DNA from 2 places in the Clostridium sp. 001 genome. Region 1 is predicted to be linked to the other one. Evidence: riboswitches for the same ligand, from Rfam matches in the RefSeq annotation. Region 1 holds a riboswitch; the other holds the start of a gene.
The links. Region 1 has a riboswitch for lysine ahead of B5S50_RS00810 (amino acid permease). Riboswitches for the same ligand answer to the same signal wherever they lie in the genome.
Positions count from the first base shown of each region.

Region 1 (8,533 bases):
TCTTTATAGTAGGTTTCTATATTAAAAACTATCACTATATGAGTTTAAGTATTTTCCTGGTTTCAGCTATATTGTTTGTACTTGCTGTAAGAATCCATGAAAAGTTAAAACAAAATACAGATTTTACAAAAAAACTAGTAAGAATAAATTGTAATTCGCTAAAAAGAATAGTTGGTGATTGGAAAGAATTTAACGAAAAAGGGGAAAGTTTTAAGGATGTAGAGCATAATTATTCCTGGGATCTTGATATATTTGGTGAAAACTCATTATTTCAATGTATTAATTGCTGTAATACTTATCTTGGAAAGGAAAACTTAAAAAATGTGCTGTCATCACCTTTAGGAAATTCTAAAGATATAGAAAAAAGACAAAGTGCAGTTTTGGAATTGTCCCATAAATTAAAGTGGAGACAGCATCTAGAGGCACAGAGTTCATCCATAGAAGATGATAGGGAGAGTGTTTCAAAGCTTAAAGAAATAGTTTCAACTGAGAATTCAATGTACAGAAATAAATACATTATAGGTGTATTTAAAATAATTCCTATTGTAACTATAATGCTTTTGCTTATGAGTTTTGTATTTCACTTTTTTAATAATTCTATAGGGTATGCAGCACTTGTAGTTCAAATAATTTTACTTTTACCAGGGGCTAAAAACAGATTTAGTACTTTAAACACGGTTTTCAATTTAAAAAGTAATATAAGATCTTATGAAAAAACCATATCCTTAATATGCAAAGAAGAATTTCAGTGTGATTACTTAAATGACTTAAAAAGTATGCTATTTAAAAAACAAAATGGAAAATTAAAAAATGCAGCAGAAGAAATATATAAACTAAAAAGGATATCAGAGAGCATATCTCAGCGCCAGAACATTGCCTATATAATACTTAATATATTTTTCCTTTGGGATTATCAGTGTATGTTTGCCTTTGAAAAGTGGAGGGAACAAAATGGCAGTGAGCTTTATGGATGGATTGAAACTGTTGGAAAATTTGAAATGTTGAGTAGTCTTGCAGTTATAGCATTTGACCATTCAAGTTGGACAATGCCTGAAATTTTGGATAAATCCTTAGTCTTAAAAGCAGATTCCATGGCACATCCTCTTTTAGGGGATAAGGCAGTTTGTAATAATCTAGATTTGGGCAAAAATTCTAAAGTAGCACTTATCACAGGATCAAATATGTCGGGGAAAAGTACTTTTTTAAGAACAGCAGGTATAAATTTAGTACTTGCTTATTCGGGGGCACCGGTTCGTGCAAAATCATTTTGTTGTTCTATAATGAGTATTTACACCTGTATGCGAATAAGTGACAATTTAGAAAAAAATATATCTTCTTTTTATGGAGAAATTTTGAGAATAAAATCTATTGTAGAAGCTGCTAATAGAGGAGAAAATATTTTTTTCTTATTAGATGAAATATTTAAAGGTACTAATTCTATAGATAGGCACACTGGAGCCAAGATACTTATAAATGAATTGATGGACTCTAATACCTGTGGTATGGTATCAACTCATGATTTGGAATTATGTGATATAGAGAATGAAAGTAATGAAAGAGTAAAAAATTATCATTTTAGAGAATATTATAAAGATAATAAAATACAGTTTGATTATAAATTGCATAGAGGTGCATCGAAAACGAGAAATGCTCTGTATCTTATGAAAATGGCAGGAATTAATGTACCTGACAATTAATCTGATATATTTTTTGCATATTCAATAATATTTTTACAAAATGTACTTTAGAGTATAAAATCTATTGACTAACTTAAAGTTTTAGTTCATAATATATTAATATAAGTGAATAACTGAGGTAGAGGTGCAGAATTTAAGAGTAGAGTTGAGGAGTTAAGCACTATGATACAGCTTGAAAGGAAATTTTGCCGAAGTTATTTAGCAAATGCTTTAATGCTAAGTAATTGGGTTTACATAAAATATATGTAAAACTGTCACAAGGTTAATTTGTGGAGAGCTATCATTCGTTATAGGATTAATATGTCTTTATATAACCTTGAGTGTACTCTCAAGGTTATTTTTATGATCACCTTATGTCCGTCTTAGTTATATCACTTATCGGAAATTAAAAACCGATAAGGGGGGAAAAAAATGCAGAGTGTTGCAGAACAAAAACAAGAGGGGACCTATGAACTTAAAAGAGGGCTTAAAGCCAGACATTTAAATATGATTGCTTTGGGTGGAGCTATAGGAACAGGGTTATTTTTAGCTCTAGGAGCTACGATTAAACAGGCAGGTCCTGGAGGAGCACTTGTGGCTTATGGCTGTATAGGAGTTATGGTTTATTTTTTAATGACAAGTTTAGGAGAAATGGCAACGTACATGCCTGATTCAGGTTCCTTTAGTACATATGCCACTAAGTTTGTAGATCCTGCACTGGGGTTTGCACTTGGATGGAACTATTGGTACAATTGGGCTATAACTGTTGCAACAGAAATGGTAGCAGGGGCCTTGATAATGAAATTTTGGTTTCCAGGTGTACCATCTATTATATGGAGTATATGTTTTTTAGTACTTATAGTTGGACTTAATTTATTGTCTGCAAAAGCTTATGGAGAATCAGAATTTTGGTTTGCAGGTATTAAGGTCTTTACAGTTATCGTATTCTTAATTGTAGGTGTGGCAACTATTTGTGGAATATTTAATGGAAAACCTGTAGGATTTAAAAACTTTACAGTAGGAGATGCACCTTTTGTAGGTGGTTTTAAATCTATATTTTTAGTTTTCTTAATTGCAGGATTTTCTTTTCAAGGTACAGAGCTTATAGGTATAGCAGCAGGAGAAAGTGAAAATCCAGAAAAAACTATACCAAAGGCAATTAATGCTGTATTTTGGAGAATAATATTATTTTATATAGGTACAATATTTGTAGTAGGAGCTCTTATACCTTATATGAATGCAGGAGTTGATACAAGTCCTTTTACGATGGTATTTCAAAAGGCAGGTATAGCAGGGGCAGCTTCTCTTATGAATGCAGTTGTTTTAACCTCAGTTCTATCTGCAGGAAATTCTGGAATGTATGCTTCAACAAGAATGTTATATTCTATGGCTAAAGAAAAAAATGCACCTGCATGTTTTGCAAAAGTTAATTCAAGGGGAGTACCAGTAAATTCACTTATACTTACTACTATAGTGGCATCTGCTTGTTTTTTAACTGGATTTTATGCAGAAACTACAGTGTATGTATGGCTGGTAGCAGCTTCAGGACTAGCAGGATTTGTAGCATGGGTTGGAATAGCACTTTGCCATTATCGCTTTAGAAAGGCATATGTTTTTCAAAAACGTGATTTTAGTAAATTAAAATATAAAGCTAAATTATTTCCACTGGGTCCGATTATAGCACTTGTACTTTGCATTGTGGTTATCTTGGGTCAAGGTATTACTTATTTTGGAGAAGCTAAAATAGATTGGGGTGGAGTTATTTCTTCATATATAGGACTGCCTTTATTCTTAGGTCTATGGATATGGTATAAAAAAAGGCATAGTACAAAAGTTATTAAATTAGAGGATGTAGATTTTAATAGTATTGAAAAAGAAGTAGAAAATATGAAGTAATATTTTGGCAAAAAGTTTCTAGGGAGTTTACTTTCCTAGGAACTTTTTTATGTTTTATAGATTAGACTATTATAGATAATTTATGGTAGAATTAGAAGAGCAATGATGAAAAAAATCATGTTCTTGTCTAGTATTGTATTTTTAAATTAAAATTAAATCTGCTAAAATATTTAGCTAAGCTTAAGGCTTTATCAATAAGGGGGGGGTAATAGTATTTATAAAAAGGTATTTACAAATGTTATCCTTATATTGTTTACTGCATTACTTTTAAAAGTTATGGCTGTAACTTTTTATTACAATACCAATTCTCTTTCTCTTAAATATTCGTCTAATATAAGAATTAATAAATTAAATGATATAAGTTACAAAAGAAAAGACAATATACCAAAAAAAGTTAATAATACTGTAATGCAAAATGAACCTATAGTAATAGCTCATCGTGGAGCAAATAGATTTGCTCCTGAAAATTCCATTCCTGCTATTGATATTGCAGGTAAAATGGGATATTGGGGAGTAGAATTAGATGTATGCTCTTCCTCCTATGGTGTTTTATATTTACTCCATGATCCTACACTTAATAGAACAACTAATGGAAGGGGACCAATAACAAAAAAGTCGTCAGACGAAATAGATGAGCTTAAGATTGATAAGGGGGCAAATATAGCTCAATATCCTAATTTAAAAGTACCTCGATTTGAGGAAGCATTGACGGAATGTTCTAAATACAATCTCGTACCAATATTTGAAATTAAATTTCTAAGTAGAAGAAATAGAGATATTAATACATTTTTAGATATTATCCATGAATATGGTTACGAAAAAAAAGTCATTGTTCATTCATTTAATTATCAAGCTTTGGAATATTTAAAAAGTAAGGATAATCAGATTCGTATAATGCCAATTATAAATCCAAATAGCAGACTCCATGGTTATATGTATGCGAAGTCTATAGGGGCTGTAGCTTTAGATTCCAGATATGATTTTCTTACTAAGAAAATTGTACAATTGGCTCATAAAGATGGGTTAAAGGTATTTTGTTGGACAATTGATAGAAGACAAGATTTTAAAAGAGCTGCTAAAATGGGGGTAGATTATATATATTCTGATACCATTTATCCAACTAAGAAAGAAGTAAAATTAAGAAAAAATCCTGTATAGGTATTAAAGTGAAATTAAAAATTGAGAATTAAAAATTAGTAGTTATGGATGATTCCCTTCCGTTAACACTACAGAAGATCTAAAATATAGTGCTATTGCAGCTTTACTTCAATAAGATTTAAATTTAAGATTTTTTAAATTACAATGGGCATTGCTTGAGACCCTTTGTATGAAAGATTATTAGTCCTAAGGAGTTTACTAACTTAAAAATCAACTTATACGTAGGAACATTTTTACAATAATGAAGCTTTTTTAAAATTTTTTTCTTAGCCTTATCAAAATATTTAATTGAACTGAATGTTGTAAAAAATATTTGGAGTATAAGTTGATTTTTTTGTTCGAAACTCTATAAATCATTGACATTACTTAAATAAGACATGAATTAAATCAATAGCTGTTTTATTACAAACACTGTAATTAACTTCAAGTCCATTTCTAGTTCCTTCTATAATTTTTGCTGTCCTTAATTTTTGTAAGTGTTGTGATAAAGTTGACTGAGGAATTTTAAGGCAATTTTGCATGTGTGTAACATTACAGCAGCCCTTATCTAATAGCCCTCTGACTATACATAGTCTAATAGGATGTGCCAGTACCTTAAGAAGTTCAGCAGTATCGGCATACTCTTTATAATTATTGTCCATAGTTCTACCTCGCTATATTTCTATATTTAAATCTTTACATTTATATATTATGATATACAAATATAAACGTCAATATATAATAATTATAAAAGATTTATTAAATTTTAAAATAGTAAAATATAATTATGTAATATATAATATAGGCAAAACTAATTAGTGTACAAGCAAGTACACTAGATATGTGAAGGAGATTAACTATGAATTATGATAAGATCGATAAAAGTGCTATAAAATCATGGATTATTGGAAGAACAGTAATTAGTGTTATATTTATAGCTTTATATGTGCTATGTGTGAATTTATTCTTAATGCCAAGAATTGAAGATATGAAAGTACTAAAATGTGGTTTAAATCTTTTAACTGCAATAATAATATTTGTTTCAATTTTGGATAGTTTTATATGGCCCTTTTTAGAGTATAAACAGTGGAAATACGGAATATTTGAAGATAAAATTGAACTTATAGAAGGCATAATCATAAGAAAAAGAACAATAATTCCAGTTTCTAGAATCCAGAATTTAAAAATAGAACAAGGACCAATTGAAAGAATGTGCAAAATAGCTTCTGTAAATATAATAACTGCAGGGGGTACACATAAAATCCCTGCTATAGCTGTGGAAGATGCTGAAAAAGTCGCAAATAACCTTAAAAATGTTATAGAATTGGGTGATAAAATTGGATAGGGTAGAGAGAAATCATTTCTTTAAATTATTTTATAGTTTAGGCACAATATTAAAAGAAATGATAGGAATTATTTTTGCATCAGGATTCTTGATTAAGTGGATTGGATTTAGATTGGGAATTTTAATTGCAGTAATTTTATTAATACTACTTCTAGCATATGAGATTATAGAATGGAGAAAAAACATTTTTATAATAAGAGAAAAGTATATTTATCACAAAGAAGGGGTCTTTAGCGTAAAAAAAATAGAAGTTCCTTTAGAAAAAATCAATACAGTTGACATTTCAACAAATTTTTTTGAACAAATTTTTAATGCAGCAACTATAAAAATTGATACAGGAGATGCAAAGGATCATGGAAATGAATTGAAATTCACTTTAAATAGAGGTAGGGCTGAGGAGCTTAGAAATATACTGCTTAAAGAAAATACGAATACACTTAAAAATAAATATGAACAGGAATCTTATAGTTTAGGTTCAAAAGAATTATTTATATATTCTATTATTTCTAATTCACTGTTTAAGGGACTAGCTATATTGCTTGCTATACAGCAATTTTTTGAGGAACGTGTTAAAAGATTACTTAAACTTAATATTGATATATCTAAATATTTTAGAGGGTTTAATTATACAACTTTTTATGAAAAAATTTATACAATCGCAATTATAGTTTGTATTATATTATTTGTAAGTTTATGTTTGTCTATTATATATAATTTTATAAAATATTATAATTTTAGAATGTGGGCTGATAATAATAAAATTTGCATAAATTATGGAGCCTTAAATAAGAAAAATTATAGTTTCGATAGAGAAAAGATTAAAGGGATACATCTTAAACAGACTATTTTAATGCAGGTTTTTGGCTATTTTACTATAGAAATAGAAAGTATTGGATACGGAGATGAAAAAGGAGAAAAAGCTATACTATATCCCATATGTAATAGCCAATTGAAAGATAAAATATTAAAAGATTTACTTGATGAATTTTTATATGAAGATAATTTTAATAAACCTCTTAGTAATGTATATTTTGGCTTTTTTTATAAGAAAATTGTATTTTGGGTAATTGTAACTTGCATGATTGCATTTATAAAACCAAGCTTTATTTTATTTAGCATAGCCATGTTTATAATATTATTTATTATAGGACATATGGAATTTAAAAATACGGCATTGGGGATAAATAGAAGTTTAGTTTGCATATGTCATAATAGTTTTAATAAAACTCAATCTGTTTTAAAGATGTCGACTATACAATCTATTACTTCATCATATAATTATTTTCAGCACAATAAGAGAGTTTGCAATTACAAGTTTATTTTATATAGTTCTAATTATGGTAAAGAATTAAAGGTTAAAAATTTAAAAGATAATGCTGTTGAGAAATTTTTTAGATAAGGAAAGACAGCTACACTTAGAATGATTGCAGGCTTTGAAAAACTCAATGGAGTTTATTATGTAATAGTTAATGGACATGTAGTAGTTGAGTATGGTAAAATTAAAAAAGATATTTTGCCTTGAATGGTAATTAGAATGAATTAAATTATAAAGAGCATACCGTTTTTTAATTAGGCTATGCTCTTTATAACATTATATAGAGCATAATTACAACTATAGTAGACAAATAGGATAAAATAGATATAAAATATAAAATATAGTATTTAAATGACTATAAAGTTATAATTTATATTGGAGGTTTTATAATGGCAATTTTAGTTTGCGGTGGAGCCGGATACATAGGCAGTCATATGATTGCGGAGTTATTGGAAAATAAAAAAGAAGTTATCGTATTAGATAATTTTGAAAAAGGACATAGATCTGCAATTTTAGGTGGAAAGGTATATGAGGGAGATTTAAGAGATGATAATATACTTGACAGAGTATTTGGAGAAAATGAAATTGAAGCTGTAATAGATTTTGCTGCTTATTCTCTTGTAGGGGAAAGTGTAGATGAACCTCTTAAATACTTTGATAATAATGTAGGTGGAACTTTAAATTTGCTTAAAGCAATGAGAAAGCATAATGTAAAGTATATTGTATTTTCATCAACCGCAGCTACTTATGGGGAACCAAAAAGTATACCAATTTTAGAAAATGCAGTTACATATCCTACCAATCCCTATGGAGAATCAAAGCTTACAGTGGAGAAAGTTTTGAAGTGGAGTGATAGGGCATATGGTATAAAGTATGCTGCGCTGAGATATTTTAATGCAGCTGGAGCACATATAAATGGGGTTATAGGAGAAGATCACAGACCTGAAACTCATTTAATTCCAATAATACTTCAAGTAGCTTTAAAAAAGAGAGATAAAATATTCATATTTGGGGATGATTACAATACAGAAGACGGTACCTGTGTTAGAGATTACGTTCATGTAACTGATTTAGCTAATGCTCATCTTTTATCACTGGATAAAATTATGAAAGATAATGAAAGTAAGATTTATAATTTAGGTAATGGAAAAGGATTTTCTGTAA
Region 1 is NZ_CP020473.1:165,124-173,656, reverse strand. It holds gene B5S50_RS00815 (MutS family DNA mismatch repair protein) at 1-1,697, shown strand, start outside; lysine riboswitch at 1,809-1,985, shown strand; gene B5S50_RS00810 (amino acid permease) at 2,109-3,572, shown strand; gene B5S50_RS00805 (glycerophosphodiester phosphodiesterase family protein) at 3,822-4,730, shown strand; gene B5S50_RS00800 (helix-turn-helix transcriptional regulator) at 5,093-5,371, opposite strand; gene B5S50_RS00795 (PH domain-containing protein) at 5,569-6,054, shown strand; gene B5S50_RS00790 (PH domain-containing protein) at 6,038-7,453, shown strand; gene galE (UDP-glucose 4-epimerase GalE) at 7,759-8,533, shown strand, end outside.

Region 2 (8,533 bases), 1.7 Mb from region 1:
TTGTGGAAAAAAGGGTAGATAATTCCAAAGAACTTGTGGACAAAATACTCGATAATGTTGTAAAATTAAAAGAAAGAGGTTATGAAAGTATAGCCATAATTTGCAGGGATTTAAAAGACACGGAAGCTATAGGTAATTTAATAAAAGCAAAAATTCATATAAATGTGCTTGATAGAGAAGATATGATTTATTCCAGCGGTGAAGTTATACTTCCAAGTTATTTCGCAAAAGGTTTAGAATTTGACGCGGTTATAATGATAGACACCTGTGAAAAAGATGAAAATACATTAAAATATATAATGACTACAAGGGCACTGCATGAATTATATGTGTATAAGACTTCCTCGATTAATTAAAAGTTTACTGAGCTTCAGGTTTAAATCAATTATCCTGAAGCTCAGTGTTTTGTAAAGGAGATATGATCTATGGGGGATAAATTACTAGAATCAATTGAAAAAGCTGAATTGAATCATACACTTGATAAAAGTGAAATAGTTGAATTATTTAACAGTAACGAGCATAATGAAGAACTTTTTAAAGCGGCAGACAGAGTAAGAAAAAAATATGTGGGGGATGAAGTACATCTAAGAGGGCTGATAGAATTTTCTAATATATGCAAAAGAAATTGCATGTACTGCGGACTTAGACGTGATAATAAAAATATTAAAAGGTATAGAATAGAGCCGGATAAAATAATTGAATTAGCAAAAAAAGCAGTAGGATACGGCTACAAAACAGTTGTTTTGCAGTCTGGAGAAGACGATTACTATACTGTAGATAGGCTTAAATACATAATATCAAATATAAAAAAAATGGACATAGCTGTAACTCTCAGCATAGGTGAAAAGACTTTTGAAGAATATAAAGCTTTTAAAGAAGCTGGAGCAGATAGATATTTAATAAGAATAGAAACTACGGATCCGGAATTGTATGCAAAAATGGACCCCGGGATGAGTTATGAAAATAGAAAGCGCTGCTTGAAAGATCTTGGAAAGTTAGGGTATGAAGTTGGTACAGGATGCCTTATAGGTCTTCCTGGTCAAACTTTTGAGTCACTTGCAGAGGATATACTATTTTTTAAAGAAATAGACGCAGATATGGTAGGCGTAGGGCCTTTTATTCCAAATGCAGATACGCCTTTAAGAGATGAAAAAGGTGGAACGTTCATAAATGCTCTTAAAGTTATGGCTATAAGCAGACTGATTATGCCGGATATTAATCTTCCCGGTACAACAGCTATGGAAACTTTGAATCCAAGAGGCAGGACTATAGCTCTTCAGAGTGGAGCTAATGTAGTTATGCCAAATGTAACAGAAGGTGTGTATAGGAAACTTTATGCACTTTATCCAGGTAAAATTTGTACAGGTGATACTCCTGCCCAATGCAGGGATTGTATAACCGGTAAAATAATTACCATAGGAAGGGTTATATCTGGTTCTAAAGGATTTAGAGTAAAAAAATAGTTGAAATCATTAAATATTTGTGATAAACTTAGAACAATTTAATAAATTAGTTACCTTAGGGTAGAGGTGCTGTAACTATCAGTATTTATTTTTAGTCGGCGGACGTTGAAAAATAAAGAAAGGAGCTGCAGCCGAAAAAACTAGTTTGGCGAAACTGTTTTTGGCTTTGTACATAATATGTTCAAAGCTGTCATTGAAAAGGCATATTCATTTTATATGATTTAATGGATATACTTTTAGTGGAGAGCTACAAAGGTACACGACCATGCATATTTGTGCAGTATAGGTGTTGTGTCCCTTTACTGCACTATTTTTTTATAAGATTCATTGATAACAAACAATTTAGGGAGGAGTATTATGGCAATTATTGTTCAGAAATATGGAGGGAGTTCAGTAGGAACTCCAGAGAAGATAAAAAATGTAGCAAAGACGGTAGTTAGTAGGGTTGAAAATGGAGACAGTCTAGTAGTTGTAGTATCAGCTATGGGAGATACTACAGATGACTTAATAGCCCTTTCCAAAAAAATTACAGATACCCCAGATAAGAGAGAATTAGATGCACTTTTGTCTACTGGCGAAATGATGTCCTGTGCACTGCTTGCTATGGCTATCAAAGATTTAGGATGTGATGCTGTAAGTTATACAGCTTATCAAATTGGCATAAAAACTAGTGGACAATATGGCAAATCTCTTATATGTGATATAAATGGAGAAAAAATAAAGAAAAGTTTGGATGAAGGAAAAGTTGTAATTGCAGCAGGTTTCCAGGGTGTAAATGATAAAGGAGATATAACTACTCTAGGAAGAGGAGGGTCAGATACCTCAGCTGTTGCAATAGCTGTAAAACTAAAAGGAAGTTGTGAGATATATACAGATGTAGATGGCATATACAGTGTAGATCCTAGAAAATATAAAGACGCTAAAAAGCTAGATGAAATAGATTATGAGGAAATGCTTGAACTTTCAAGTTTAGGTGCTCAAGTTATGCATTCTAGATCCATAGAATTAGCTCAAAAGTATAATATACCTGTATATGTGGGATTAAGCAATAGTGATATAAAAGGAACAGTTATTAAGGGGGTAGATAGTATGAATTTAGAGAGTAAACCAGTAACAGGACTTGCAACAAGTGATGAAGATGCAGCAATAACGCTAACAAATATTGATAACGACATAAACATTATTTCCAATTTATTTGAGAAGATAGCAGAAAAGAGAGTAAATGTAGATATGATAAGCCAAACTGCACCTGTAAGTGGAAAGGTGAATATATCATTTACTGTACCAAAAGTTGATTTAAAAGATTGTCTTACCATTTTAAAAAACTATTTTAATGAAGAAACTAAAGTTGATATAGATGAAAACATTACTAAATTTTCAGTAGTTGGTATAGGAATGAAAACTACTTCCGGAGTAGTTGCAAAGATGCTTAAATTATTTAAAGAAAACAATATAGGTGTAAAGATGATAACTACATCTGAGATAAGAATTACTTGTGCTATAAAACAAGAAGATAAAATGAAAACTATAAACGTAGTAGCAAAAGAGTTTAATTTATAATTTTATTCGGGTAAAATTTATTAATAGTTATTATAAATCTTGACGTGTATTCGGAGTATGTTTATGAAATTAAAAGCATACTTAAAAACTTTTGGGAGGAAACCAGTGTGAAGATGATGGGTAGCATGGAAATCAGAAACAATGTTTTATACATTGGTGGGATGAGTACGGGGGAATTAGTAAAAGAATTTAAGACTCCTCTCTATGTAATGGATGAAGAATTAGTAAGGGATAGGTGCAGGAGATATTACAAATCTTTCGAGGCTGATAAAGCTAATAAGGTCACTTATGCGGGTAAAGCCTTTTTAACTTTGGCTATGTGTCAGATAATAAACAGTGAGGGATTGTATTTGGATGTAGTATCAGATGGAGAATTGTATACTGCACTAAAAAGCGGCTTTCCTATGGAAAAGGTCTATTTTCATGGAAATAATAAAACTTTAGATGAAATAGATATGGGAGTAAAACTGGGAGTAGGTAAGTTTGTAGTAGATAATTTCTATGAGATGGAAAAGATAAATTCTACAGCAAAGAAATATGGTAAAATACAAGAAATACTCCTTAGAGTGACACCAGGAATAGAAGCTCATACCCATGACTATATAAAAACTGGTCAAATAGATTCTAAATTTGGATTTACCATGTTAAATAATGAGGTTATGAATATAATAAAAAGTGCAGTTGATTTTCCTAATTTAAAATTTGTTGGAATCCACTGTCATATAGGTTCTCAAATATTTGAAACCAAACCTTATGAAGACGAAGTTGAAATTATGTTAAGTTTAGTTAAAAAAATAAAAGATGAATTGGGCTGTGAAGTAGAGGAATTAGACCTTGGTGGAGGATTTGGAATATACTATACTGAAGGGGATAAGCCTAAATCTGTAGAAGATTTTTGCAGTATTATACTTCAAAAGGCAAGGGAAAAAGCTAAAGAGCTTGATTTAAAACTTCCTACTCTTGTGATAGAACCTGGAAGGTCTATAATTGGTAATGCGGGAACAACTCTTTATACCGTAGGGTCTATAAAGAATATTCCAGACGTAAGAAAATATGTATCTGTAGATGGAGGCATGGCGGACAATATAAGGCCGGCTTTATATGGTGCAAAATACGAGTGTGTTCTAGCAAATAGAGTAAATGATGGTGCAAAAGAAACAGTTACTATAGCTGGAAAATCTTGCGAATCGGGAGACATATTGATAAAAGATGTGGAGCTCCCGGAAAGCAAAAGCGGTGACATATTAGCTGTGTTTACCACAGGAGCTTATGGATATTCTATGTCTAGTAATTATAATAAGATTCCCAAACCTGCAGCAGTTTTAGTAAAGGAAGGAAAGGCAAGGCTAATTGCTAAAAGGCAAAGCTTTGATGATCTAATAGAAAATGAAATAATGTTATAATTTAAATCCATCCTGAGTGTGAATTAATATTTTGTGCTTTTATTGGGAACAATAATCAAAGCAAAATTCTTTTTCACAGGAAAGGATGGATTTTTTATGCTTTACATTGTATGCATTATAGGTATAGGGATAATTTTATTACTCATGATGACTTATAGCAAACTCAATAAGGTTGATTGTGGAAATGAAAATGTAGGAGAGGATATTTCTACACTAATTGTTGATAGAGAAGAATTAAAGAAATATGCTAGAGAAATATCAACTGTTCCATCTGCAGTTCAAAGAAAAAGCTGCAAAAAGCAATTAATAAAGAGTTTGGATAAAAGTTACGGAAGGATTTTAGCTGGATACAATTTTTTTGATGAGGAAATTAAAAATAGAGAGGAAATAGTATCCTGCGCCGAATGGCTTTTAGATAACTTGTATTTGGTAAAAAAGGAATACAAAGATATAAAAAATAATATGTCTGAAAAATATTATAAAAATCTCCCTGTAATGACTGAAGGCACTATGAAGGGTTTCCCTAGAATATACTACATTGCTAGGGAAATGTTATCGAAAACTCAAGGAACTGTAAAAGAAGATACCATAGAAACATTCATAAATGCATATCAGGAAAACACAATATTAAAAAGTGGAGAACTCTGGGCAATACCTATAATGATAAGGATAGCTTTGATTCAAAATATAAGTAATATAACTGATCGTATGGTATTTATGCAAAAAGAAAGAAAGAGGGCAAAAAGTGAAGCAGAGGATATTATAAATTCTAAAGAGAATGAGAATGAAATAATTCATAAGTTAAAGGATAAAAATATTAAATTTACGCCCCATTTTACAGAAGGATTCATTAAAACATTAAGGGATAATTTTATAGGAAATGCTGAAATATACAAATGGATAGACGAGGAGTTAGATAAAGAAGATAGCAGTGTTAAAAGGATGGTAAATATAAATCATCAAAAGCAGGGTGTATGCCAGATTTCTATGGAAAATTCTATAAGTGGAATGGTAGAAATATCTGCATTGAACTGGAAAGAAAACTTTGAAAGATTGTCCTATGTAGAAGAAATATTGAAAATGGATCCTTCAGGAATTTACAGTGAAATGGATTTTAAGTCTAAGGACTATTATAGACATAGAATAGAGAAAATGTCTAAAAATATAAACATACCTGAATCTTTTATAGCCAAGAAAGCTATAGAGTGTGCAAAAGAAGCTTGTGGAAAAGAATACGAAAAACATGTAGGGTATTATTTAATCGATAAGGGTATAAGCTGTCTTGAGAAAAAGATAAAAAACAGTACAAGAGAATATAAAAATTTGCATTACAAAGTTCAAAATAAAATAACAGTTAACTTCTATATAGGTAGTATTGTGTTTGGAACTATTTTTCTAGATGCGCTCATAAGTGGTATAAATTTTTATGTAGAGAACTTACCTTTGTGGAAATATATATTAGGAGCAATTGTGCTCTTTATACCTTTAAGCGATATATTTATATCCATATTCAACTGGAGTGTAAATAAACTTGTAAAACCAAGGTTTATACCTAAAATCGAATTTAGAGATGGTGTACCTGAAAAGTTCAGTACGGTAGTAGTAATACCTGCTATTATAAACGATAGTAAGCAGGTTAAAAAACTGATAGGCGATATGGAGGTCTATTATCTCGCAAATGAAGAAAAAAATTTGTATTTTGCACTATTGGGGGATTTTAAGGATGGTTTTGAAAGAGAAAAGAAAGATGATAAATTAATAGTAGATACAGCTTTAAGTGAAATAGAAAAATTAAATAAGAAATATTCTGCAAAGGGAAAAGATAAATTCTATTTTTTAAGCAGATTTAGAAAATATAATGAGAAAGAGGGAAAGTGGATTGGATGGGAAAGAAAACGTGGAAAGCTTATGGAGTTCAACTCTCTTATAAGGGAAAATGATAATACAAGTTATGATGTTATAAGTGGCGACATAAAAAATTTATATGATGTAAAGTATGTTATAACTTTGGATGCAGATACTAAATTGCCTAAAGATACAGCTAGATTCCTCATAGGAGCTATGGCTCATCCACTAAACATACCTTATCTGAATAGTGATGGTAAAAAAGTAATAAGAGGACACGGCATTATGCAGCCTAGAGTAAGCGTCAGTGTATTAAGTGCAAATAAAACGATCCATTCCAGCATATTTTCAGGTGAAACAGGAATAGACGTATATACAAATGCCATTTCTGATGTGTATGAAGATTTATTTGACGAAGGTATATTTACGGGTAAAGGCATTTATGATGTAGATGTATTTAACAGCGTTTTAAAAGGTGAAATACCCGAAAATTCTGTATTAAGCCATGATCTTTTAGAAGGATCTTATGCAAGAGCCGCTCTTGTGACTGATATAGAACTTGTAGATGGATATCCTGCTTACTATAATACAAGTTGTAAAAGACTTCATAGGTGGGTAAGAGGAGACTGGCAGCTCCTTCCCTGGTTATTAAAAAAAAGTTCTTTAAATAGGTTATCAAAGTGGAAGATAATAGATAACTTAAGAAGAAGCATTATAGCACCCTCCATAATGGTGTTAATTATAATGTCTATGACATTATTTAAAAATTTAAATGATTTTTTGGTAGTAGCTTTTGTTTCAATACTTTCACCTATACTTTTTGATGTATCTGAAACAGTAGTTTCTCCTATAAAGGGAAATGGACTTTCAGGTAAAATAAGTAATTTTAAGACTGTAGTAGAACAATTTTTTCTAATACTAAGTTTTCTACCTTATCAGGCATATTTGATGTTAGATGCTATAATTAGAACTCTTTACAGGCTTTTTATAAGTAAAAAAAATTTACTTCAATGGCAGACTGCAGCAGATGCAGAGGCCACTTGTAAAAAGGGATTGGAAAGTTATTTAAGATCTATGTGGATAGGCAGTGCATTAGGTATTATTGTAGCTTTTTTGGGTTTTAGAAGCTCTGTAGAAGATGCTGTTTTGGTAATACCTTCCTGTATAATCTGGATTTTTTCACCATGGATTGCGTTTAACATAAGCAATGAAAGAAAAAATACTGAGGAAGAGATTCACAAGGAAGAAAAAGATATATTGAGAAGATTGGGAAGAAAAACTTGGGCTTATTTTGAAGATTTTATATCACCTGAAAGTAATTGGCTTTCTCCGGACAATTATCAGGAAGAACCTTATAAGGGAGTAGCCTACAGAACTTCTCCTACTAATATGGCCATGGGAATTTCATCCAATATAGTTGCTTACGACTTAGGATATATAGGCATAAAAGAGCTCATATATAGACTCCAACATATAATATCCAATATGGAGTCTTTAGAAAGGTATAGGGGACATTTTTATAATTGGTATGACATAAAAAATAAAGTCCCTCTAAAGCCTAGATTTATATCTACAGTTGATAGCGGAAATTTAGTGGCATATATGTGGCTTACAGAAGAATCACTGGAAGAATATTTGAGCTATCCTATAATAAATAAAAATTTGCCAGATGGATTTAAGGATACTTTGAAGCTAGCGCAAAATGAATTATATAGTAATTCTAAAATTGAATATGCTTATGATAGTTTTATAGATAAACTTTCTAAGGATAATTTAAATATATTTTCCTTAGAAAGTTTCTTGAGGGATTTAAATAGAGAATGTATCAAATTCATAGGGATTGGTAAGAACTTATATTGGAATGAGAAAGTTAAAAATATGACCTGTAAACTTACGGATGAATTAAGTGAATTTTTCCCCTGGATTTATTTCATAAAGGAAAATGACGAATTTCATGATTTTAGGGGTAAATTAAACGAATTGGCAACTAAAATTCCTTTAAAAAAGGTTCCAGAAGTTTTTGATAAATTGATTAATTTTATAGATAAAGATAATAAAAAAGATTTTTCAGAAGAAGAAAATAGACGTAAAGATGATTTGAAAAAATTATTATTGGACAGTAAATTAAATTTATGTAACTTCATATCTAATGTAAAAAATATAATAGGAAAATTGAAAAGCATTGATGAAGATCATAATTTTAGTATGCTTTATAGTAAAAAAAGACAGCTTTTTGCTATAGGATATGATGTTGAAAAAGAT
Region 2 is NZ_CP020473.1:1,898,144-1,906,676, reverse strand. It holds gene B5S50_RS08710 (UvrD-helicase domain-containing protein) at 1-356, shown strand, start outside; gene hydE ([FeFe] hydrogenase H-cluster radical SAM maturase HydE) at 426-1,463, shown strand; lysine riboswitch at 1,517-1,721, shown strand; gene B5S50_RS08700 (aspartate kinase) at 1,821-3,023, shown strand; gene lysA (diaminopimelate decarboxylase) at 3,131-4,426, shown strand; gene B5S50_RS08690 (glucoamylase family protein) at 4,523-8,533, shown strand, end outside.
Region 2: linked by a shared signal. The riboswitch ahead of B5S50_RS08700 (aspartate kinase) and the one ahead of B5S50_RS00810 (amino acid permease) in region 1 are both predicted to bind lysine.